DNA from 4 places in the Marinobacterium iners genome. Region 4 is predicted to be linked to each of the others. Evidence: predicted binding sites of a transcription regulator. Region 4 holds the regulator's gene; each other region holds the start of a gene.
What was found. Region 4 encodes sigma-54, which starts transcription at its own class of promoters, with help from an activator protein. Its sites were predicted from a motif close to TGGCACNNNNNTTGCTNT; they were not measured.
Positions count from the first base shown of each region.

Region 1: a site for sigma-54 is predicted at 721-738, ahead of CFI10_RS11940 (ammonium transporter). Genes of this name have one in related genera too.
Region 2: a site for sigma-54 is predicted at 1,430-1,447, ahead of glnK (P-II family nitrogen regulator). Genes of this name have one in related genera too.
Region 3: a site for sigma-54 is predicted at 1,160-1,177, ahead of fliE (flagellar hook-basal body complex protein FliE). Genes of this name have one in related genera too.

Region 1 covers NZ_CP022297.1:2,473,297-2,475,479, reverse strand. The annotation lists gene rlmKL (bifunctional 23S rRNA (guanine(2069)-N(7))-methyltransferase RlmK/23S rRNA (guanine(2445)-N(2))-methyltransferase RlmL) at 1-680, shown strand, start outside; gene CFI10_RS11940 (ammonium transporter) at 913-2,124, shown strand; gene CFI10_RS11935 (FKBP-type peptidyl-prolyl cis-trans isomerase) at 2,178-2,183, opposite strand, start outside.
Region 2 covers NZ_CP022297.1:3,927,233-3,929,415, reverse strand. The annotation lists gene CFI10_RS18485 (ammonium transporter) at 1-971, opposite strand, end outside; gene glnK (P-II family nitrogen regulator) at 1,018-1,356, opposite strand; gene CFI10_RS18475 (accessory factor UbiK family protein) at 1,656-1,943, shown strand; gene CFI10_RS18470 (YifB family Mg chelatase-like AAA ATPase) at 1,973-2,183, shown strand, end outside.
Region 3 covers NZ_CP022297.1:565,537-567,719, forward strand. The annotation lists gene CFI10_RS02735 (DUF294 nucleotidyltransferase-like domain-containing protein) at 1-488, shown strand, start outside; gene CFI10_RS02740 (3'-5' exonuclease) at 494-1,123, shown strand; gene fliE (flagellar hook-basal body complex protein FliE) at 1,319-1,684, shown strand; gene fliF (flagellar basal-body MS-ring/collar protein FliF) at 1,715-2,183, shown strand, end outside.
Region 4 covers NZ_CP022297.1:686,674-688,856, reverse strand. The annotation lists gene lptB (LPS export ABC transporter ATP-binding protein) at 1-256, shown strand, start outside; gene CFI10_RS03345 (RNA polymerase factor sigma-54) at 308-1,813, shown strand; gene hpf (ribosome hibernation promoting factor) at 1,865-2,155, shown strand; gene CFI10_RS03335 (PTS sugar transporter subunit IIA) at 2,177-2,183, shown strand, end outside.

The DNA.
Region 1 (2,183 bases), 1.8 Mb from region 4:
TGGTTCTGAAGCAACGCAAGCGTCAGCAGGGCCAGCAGCAATATGAGCGCCAGGACCAGACCGGTCATTTCATGACAGTCATTGAGCATGGCTGCAAGCTGCAGGTTAATTTGCACGATTATCTCGATACCGGTCTGTTTCTTGACCATCGCCCGGCTCGGCTCAAAGTGCAGCAGTTGGCGGTGGGCAAGGATATGCTGAATCTGTTCTGCTACACCGCCAGTGCCAGCGTACATGCCGGTGTGGGCGGGGCACGCAGTACCACCAGTGTGGACCTGTCTCAGACCTATCTGGACTGGGCTCGGCGCAACCTGGAGCTGAATGGCCTGCCGAAGGCGCAACATCAGCTGATCCGCTCGGACTGCCTGCAGTGGCTGCAGCAGCCACACCATAATCGCTATGATCTGATCTTCATGGACCCGCCCACTTTTTCCAATTCGAAGCGGATGGATGATGTGCTGGATGTGCAGAGAGACCACGTGCAGCTGATCAAGGGTGCGATGCAGCTGCTGCGTGATGATGGTCTGCTGATTTTCTCCAATAACTACCGCCGTTTCAGTATCGATCGTGAGGCGCTGGCGGACTTTGAAATCCGGGATATTACGGCCCAAACACTGGACCCGGACTTCAAGCGCAACGCCAGAATTCACAGTTGCTTTGAAATTCGTCATCGTCGCTGATGCACTGCCACGGGGCTTTTATCGCCCGACTGCACTGAACTGGCACAAAAACTGCTTGATTTTGCACCAATGCTCTGCACGGCGCTGGTGCAAATTGTACACATTGGTGCGTAAGCCCAGTCACCACGCCGTCTGAGCCATTCAACTTACTTCGGGTGTTGATTCAAGCGGTGCTGTATTGCGGTGCAGTTGCCTCTTGATGGTGCATCCGTCAACAGACGGAGGGGATCGAGTGGAATCCATCAGCAGTGCAATCTCGCAGCTGTCGCAGAGTGCCAATACTCTGTTTATCCTGTTGGGCGCCGTTTTGGTATTTGCCATGCATGCCGGCTTTGCATTTCTTGAAGTGGGAACGGTACGTCGCAAGAACCAGGTCAATGCACTGGCCAAGATCATGAGTGATTTTGGCTTTTCAGCGCTGGCATACCTGTTCGTAGGCTATTGGCTGGCCTACGGAATCACGTTCTATGACAGTGCTGCCGTGCTATCCCGCGACAGCGGCTATGAGCTGGTAAAGTTTTTCTTTTTAATGACCTTTGCCGCTGCGATTCCTGCCATTATCTCGGGTGGAATTGCCGAGCGGGGTCGCTTCTGGCCGTTCTTGATAGCCTCAACTCTGGTCGTTGGGCTGGTATATCCGTTGTTCGAGGGTATTGCCTGGAATGGTAATTTTGGTGTTCAGGCCTGGCTGGAGGAGCGCTTCGGGGCACCGTTCCATGATTTTGCCGGCTCTGTTGTGGTGCACGGTGTTGGTGGGTGGTTGGCACTGGTTGCAGTACTGTTGCTGGGCATACGTCATGGTCGCTACAAGGGGGGGCGGCTGGTTGCATTCCCGCCGTCGAATATTCCGTTTCTGGCACTGGGTGCCTGGATTCTGTGTATTGGCTGGTTCGGTTTCAACGTCATGTCGGCTCAGACGCTGGATGGTGTGTCCGGTCTGGTGGCAATGAACAGTCTGATGGCGATGGTTGGCGGTATCGTGAGTGCGCTAATTGCGGGGCGCAATGACCCGGGCTTCATTCATAATGGCCCGCTGGCGGGTCTGGTGGCTGTCTGTGCCGGATCTGATCTGATGCACCCACTGGGCTCTCTGGTGGTCGGTAGTGTGGCCGGTGCGCTGTTTGTGTGGACGTTTACACTGATACAGAACCGCTGGAAGATCGATGACGTGCTGGGGGTGTGGCCGTTGCACGGCTTGTGTGGTGTCTGGGGAGGCGTTGCCGCCGGTATCTTTGGCAGTGAAGCACTGGGTGGGCTGGGCGGTGTCAGCCTGGTTTCACAGCTGCTTGGATCTCTGCTTGGGGTTGTGATTGCAGTGCTGGGTGGTCTGGTGGTCTATGGTGCCATCAAATCATTGGTGGGTCTGCGTTTGACTGCTGAGGAAGAGTTCAATGGCGCGGATTTGAGTATTCACAAGATTGAAGCAACATCTGACGATCGTTGAAAACAAAAATGCCCGGCATGGCCGGGCATCCTGATCAGTGCTGAGTTCCGAACTCAGTG
Region 2 (2,183 bases), 810 kb from region 4:
AACACCACCAGTGCACCACCGACCGCACCGATCAGGCTGGATGCCAGAGCGGACGGGCTCAGCGGATCAGCAGTGATCGCTACCAGGCCAGCCAGTGCACCGTTCAGCGCCATGGTCAGGTCAGCCTTGCGGAACCACAGGCGGGCCAGGATCAGGGCTGCAATTACACCGCCGGCAGCAGCTGCGTTGGTGTTCACGAAGACCTGAGCGACTGCGTTGGCTTCACCCACATCAGACAGTTTCAGTTCGGAACCGCCGTTGAAGCCGAACCAGCCCAGCCACAGGATGAAGGTACCCAGCGTGGCCAGCGGCAGGTTGGCACCCGGGATCGCATTGATCTCGCCGTTCTTGCCGTATTTGCCTTTACGAGCTCCCAGTACCAATACACCAGCAAGTGCAGCGGAGGCGCCTGCCATGTGTACGATGCCGGAGCCAGCGAAGTCGAAGAAGCCCGCTTCACTCAGGAAACCGCCACCCCAAGTCCAGTAGCCGGACGTCGGGTAGATGAAACCGGTCATGACCACAGCGAAGGCCAGGAATGCCCAGAGTTTCATGCGTTCTGCAACAGCACCGGAGACGATGGACATGGCTGTAGCCACGAACACTACCTGGAAGAAGAAGTCGGAGCGGGCTGAGTAGTAGGGCGCATCATCGCCACCGGCCAACACCGCATCAACACCGTTCTCGTCGCCGATCAGGGCGCCAAGGCTTGGAATGATGCCGCCTTCGTCAGAGCTGTACATCAGGTAGTAGCCACACAGCAGGTACATGGTACAGGCGATGGCATAGAGCGCGATGTTTTTGGTCAGAATCTCGGTGGTGTTCTTGGCACGCACCAGGCCCGCTTCCAGCATCGCAAAACCGGCCGCCATCCACATCACCAGTGCACCGCACATGAGGAAGTAGAAGGTATCGACCGCATATTTCAGCTGGGTCAAATCCCCGGCTGTCGCATTGAGTAGTTCTTCCATTGTTTTATCCTCCAGAGAGATAAAAAACGTCGATTGTCAGGCAGGTTCAGAGCGCGTCGTGACCGGACTCGCCGGTGCGGATGCGGATCACCTGCTCCAGACTGGTGACGAAGATTTTGCCGTCGCCGATCTTGCCGGTCTGAGCTGCCTTGGATATCGCCTCAAGTACCTGATCGACAATGTCATCTGCTACGGCTGCATCAATGCGAACCTTGGGCAGGAAGTCGACCACATACTCTGCGCCGCGGTAGAGTTCGGTATGACCTTTCTGACGGCCAAATCCTTTCACTTCGGTGACGGTGATGCCCTGCACACCGATTTCCGAAAGTGCTTCACGAACATCATCGAGCTTGAACGGTTTGATGATGGCTGAGATCAGTTTCATGTTTTGGGTCCTCTTCTCAGTACTCATAAGGCCTGCGTCCTCGGGAGCGGGTTGTCAGGCCGTGTGTACTGACTAAGCGAAGCTTGTGCCAATTTGTTTTTATCTTTTTAAAACAGAAGGTTGCGATTTGTATTGAGGACTGAAAGGGCATTTTCGAATGATATGCGGGTGATACAGGTCTGTTTTTATGCACTGGTTTGGTGCAAGTGCTCTTTTGGTGCACGTTCTGGAATCTGACGCCGAGGCCGATCTGGTTTATAGTAGCGGCATTGAGATGCAACCTTGTGCAGGAGCCCCGGATGATCCACCAGAAATTGATCGATAGCCTCTCCGGCCAGTTTAGCCAGCTGCTGGCCGGACGCCCGGACCTTCCCGGTCAGCAAGAGCTGCAAAGCCAGGTGCGCAGCATGCTGCAGGGAACCTTTGCCAAACTGGATCTGGTAACCCGGGATGAGTTTGAAGCACAGCAGGCGGTGCTGATGCGCACTCGCGATAAGCTTGAACAGCTTGAGCAGCGCCTGGCGGCACTTGAACCGTCGGTGGAGAACCCTGCTCCGGCAGCGACGGATAACGATACTCAACTCTGAACCCTTTCCAGCGACACAAGGATCGTGTCATGTCACTTGCTGTTATTCATACCCGAGCCCAGCTCGGAATCGAGGCGCCAGCGGTCACCGTTGAGGTGCATCTGTCGGGTGGCCTGCCCTCAATGTCGATCGTTGGTCTGCCGGAAACGGCGGTCAAGGAAAGCCGTGAAAGGGTACGCAGTGCCCTTATTACGGCCGGATTCGACTTTCCTCAGCGCCGTATCACCATCAACCTGGCAC
Region 3 (2,183 bases), 120 kb from region 4:
TCAAGGTGGCGCGTAACTGGTTCCTGCGTCACCTGCGGAATAATGATGTGTTTTTCTCGCATTTTGCCCGTGCCGCGATTGGGTTTGATACGCCACTTACCTTCTTCGGCAACCTCAAGGACAAGGGGCAGCTGGATATCAAGAAAGGCGGGATTTTCCCCATTGTGCATGGTGTCCGTACCATCGCGCTTGAACAGCGCATCCTCAAGACGAATACTTTCCAGCGCATTGAGGCGCTGATGGAAAGTGGCCAGATGCAGGAACAGCATGGCCGTGATTTATCGGAAGCGCTGGCGCTGTTTATTCAGCTGCGTCTGCGGCAGCAGATCCGCCGTGCCGAAGAAAGTCCTGATGGAGCCGATCCAACCCCAAACATGATCGACCTGCAGCAGCTGAACAAGCTTGAGCGGGAACTGCTGCGTGATGCCTTGCATGTGGTGAAAGGGTTCAAAAAGCACCTGACAATGCGTTACCACCTGGGAGGCTGATGTAGATGATCATTCCGCGCTCAATACGGCGTCTGAAAGAGAAACGTGAGCACAGGGAAGGGCCCTGGGCGCATCTGTTCGAAGCCTACAAGGGTGACGAAGTCGTGTCACTTGACTGTGAAACCACCAGTCTTGATGTGAAAAAGGCCGAAATACTGTCGATCGGAGCTGTGCGCATCAAAGGGCGTAAAGTGATTACCAGTGAGCGTCTCGACCTTAAATTGAAGCCTCCGGCCAGCCTCAGCGGTGATTCCATCAAAATCCACAAGATCAGAGCCAGCGATCTGGCGGATGGCATCGAGCTGGACGAGGCTCTGGAAAAGGTGCTCGAATTCGTCGGCAATCGTCCCATTCTCGGTTACTACGTCAATTTTGATATTCGCATGCTGGACAAGTTTATCCGCCCCAAGTACGGTTTCGGCCTGCCCAACAAGGCTGTTGAGCTTTCCCACGTCTATCACGACATCATCAAGTGGAAGCATGTGGGGGGTAATATCGACCTGCGCTTTGACACCATTGCAGGCAAACTGGATATTCCCATCCTTGAGCGGCACACAGCTTTGGGAGATGCCATCACGGTAGCGCTGATGTATGTACGGCTGCGCTACGGTGAATCGCCAGAAGGACGATACTAGGGCATGCATTAACGTCAGGTTCCCCGGCGGGCTATATGGCCCGCTTTTTGCATTATAGAGTTAAGCAGTAACAGCATGACCCTTGTCAGGCTCAATTGGCGTCAGGATATTGTCAACTCTGGCGTGATTGCAGCTTGAAGCGGGAGGGTTAGTCTCTATAATGTCAAAATATTGCCGTCCGGGAGGAAGCTCTGCATGATTGAACGAGCTGATATCAACAGCCTTCTGTCACAGATGCGCGCGATCAAGTCAGAGGTGCAGCAGGGGCCGCGTCCGGTCGAAATGCTGGATCTTAGGGCCGAAGGTATTGGTGCGCCGGGGATCAGCAAGACCGAAAGCAACAGTTTTGCGACGCTGCTCAAAGGGGCTGTGGATAAGGTCAATGAACACCAGTCGGAAGCATCACGGCTGCGTGAAGCGTATGAGCGGGGCGATCCTGGCGTGGATCTGCCGCAGGTCATGATTCAGGCTCAGAAGTCTTCGGTCTCGTTTCAGGCTATGACTCAGGTGCGTAATCGTTTGGTAACGGCGTATGAAGATGTCATGAAGATGCCGATTTAATGTTTTCAGGTTTTACACGGTCAGGGTTGAATGGATAACACACCGGCACAACTTAACAGCAAGGGCAGTTTGATGACCGGCTTTAACAGCCTGGGAATCCTGCGCCAGCTGGGTCTGATGGTGGGGCTGGCTGCCAGCATCGCCATCGGCTTTGCCGTTGTGCTCTGGTCACAGAAGCCGGATTATCGGGTGCTGTTTTCCAATCTCAACTTTTCCGATGCCAATGAAGTGATTGAACAGTTACGGCTGTATAACATGCCGTACAAGTTTGACGCTGACGGCCGGGCAATTCTTGTGCCGCAGGAGCATGTGCATCAAGCGCGGCTAAAACTGGCCGCTGAAGGTTTTACCGCTGACAAGACGGTAGGCTTTGAGCTGCTGGAACAGGAACAGGGGCTGGGGACCAGTCAGTTCATGGAGAATGCTCGCTTCCGCCGTGGGCTGGAAGGCGAGTTGGCGCGTACCATCAGCAGCCTGCTTGCGGTACGTTCTGCCCGTG
Region 4 (2,183 bases):
CTTTATCCTGCTGGACGAACCCTTTGCCGGCGTTGATCCAATCTCGGTCAGCGATATCAAACAAACCATTCGCCACCTACAGTCTCGCGGCATTGGCATTCTGATCACCGATCATAACGTGCGCGAGACACTCGACATCTGCGAACGAGCATATATCGTAAGTGAAGGGGGGATACTCGCACAGGGCACACCGGCCGAGATCCTGGCTAACGAACAGGTTCGCCGTGCCTATCTGGGCGAGCAGTTTTCCCTTTGATCCTGAGTCGTCAATCATGTACATCCACTCCGTCCACCTGGCAGCTCTGATATGAAGCAATCGTTACAACTCAAGATCGGCCAGCATCTGACGATGACACCCCAGTTGCAACAAGCAATACGTCTGCTGCAACTGTCAACGCTGGACCTGCAGCAGGAGATCCAGGAAGCCCTGGAGAGCAACCCACTGCTGGAAGTCGAGGAGGAACTGGACAGCGCCGAAGAGACCCAGACTGAAGCCCGTGATGATCGTCACGACGCCTCTGCCGACAGCCTCTCTAACGACACCGCTGACGAGGACAGCTGGGACGAAAACGCACTGGAAGAGCGCTGGAATGATGAAATCCCTCGTGAACTGTCCACCGACAGCAACTGGGATGATACCTTCCAGCACCAGAGTACACCCGGTCCTGCCCGTGATGATGACTGGGAACCCGGTGATAACGATTCGGCCGAAGACAGCCTTCAGGATCACCTACTGTGGCAGCTCAACCTGACCCCCATGAGTGACCCTGACCGTATGGTCGCCATGGCCCTTATCGATGCTGTCGATCCGGATGGCTATCTACGCACGGACGTAGATGAAGTTCTGGAACACTTCACCCGGAGCGAACCCCAGCTGTTTGCAGATGCCGAGCCTGAAGAGATTGAAACGGTACTGCACCGCCTGCAACAGTTTGACCCGCCCGGTGTCTGTGCACGAGACCTGAGCGAATGTCTGCAGATACAGCTGCGCCAGCTGCCTGAAAATACTCCGATGCTGAAAGAGGCATTACGCCTGGTACGCGATCACCTGGGTCTGCTCGGCAATCATGACTATCGTACCTTGATGCGCCGCATGCGCCTGAAGGAAGAGGCCCTGCAACAGATCATCAGTCTGATCCAGTCGCTTAATCCAAAACCGGGCACCAGCATCAGCAGTGAACAGTCAGAGTACGTTATACCCGATGTTGTGGTGCGCAAGGTGCAGGGGCAGTGGAATGTAAGCCTGAACTCAGAGGCATCCCCCAAGCTGCGTATCAATACCGACTATGCTGATCTTATAAGACGGGCCGACAACAGCGCTGACAACACCTATCTGAAAAACCATCTACAGGAAGCGCGCTGGTTTCTGAAGAGCCTGCTGAGTCGCAACGAAACCCTGCTCAAGGTCGCCACCGAGATCGTGGCCCGCCAGATCGATTTTTTCGAGGAAGGTGAAGAGGGTATGAAGCCGATGGTTCTGCATGACATCGCTGAAGCCGTAGAGATGCACGAATCAACCATTTCCCGTGTCACTACCCAGAAATACATGCATACGCCCCGAGGCATCTTCGAGCTGAAGTATTTTTTCTCCAGCCATGTGAGCACGTCAGACGGAGGCGCTGCCTCCTCTACCGCCATTCGTGCCTTGATCAAGAAGCTGATCAGCGCGGAGAATACCGCAAAACCACTCAGTGATAACAAGATAGCCGACCTGCTGAAAGAGCAAGGATTTAACGTAGCCAGACGCACAGTGGCAAAATATCGTGAAGCGATGAACATTCCGCCTTCTAATGAGCGCAAGCGTCTGGTTTAATGAGACTACAGGCACGCCGGAAGAACGTGCTTTATGACGAGGAGAAAACCTATGCAGATCAACATCACTGGCCATCACGTCGAACTGACTGACGCCCTGAACGAATATGTACGTACCAAGTTCGACCGACTGGAACGCCACTTCGATAACATCACCAATGTACAGGTCACCCTCAGTGTCGAGAAGCTGCGCCAGAAGGCCGAAGCCGATATCCACCTGGCCGGAGGTGAAGTATTCGCAGCGCATGAGCATGACGACATGTATGCTGCAATTGATGGCATGGTGGACAAGCTTGACCGCCAGATCATCAAGCACAAAGAAAAACTCAAATCCCACAAATAACCGGTAGCAGCACGTCACGACATGCAAC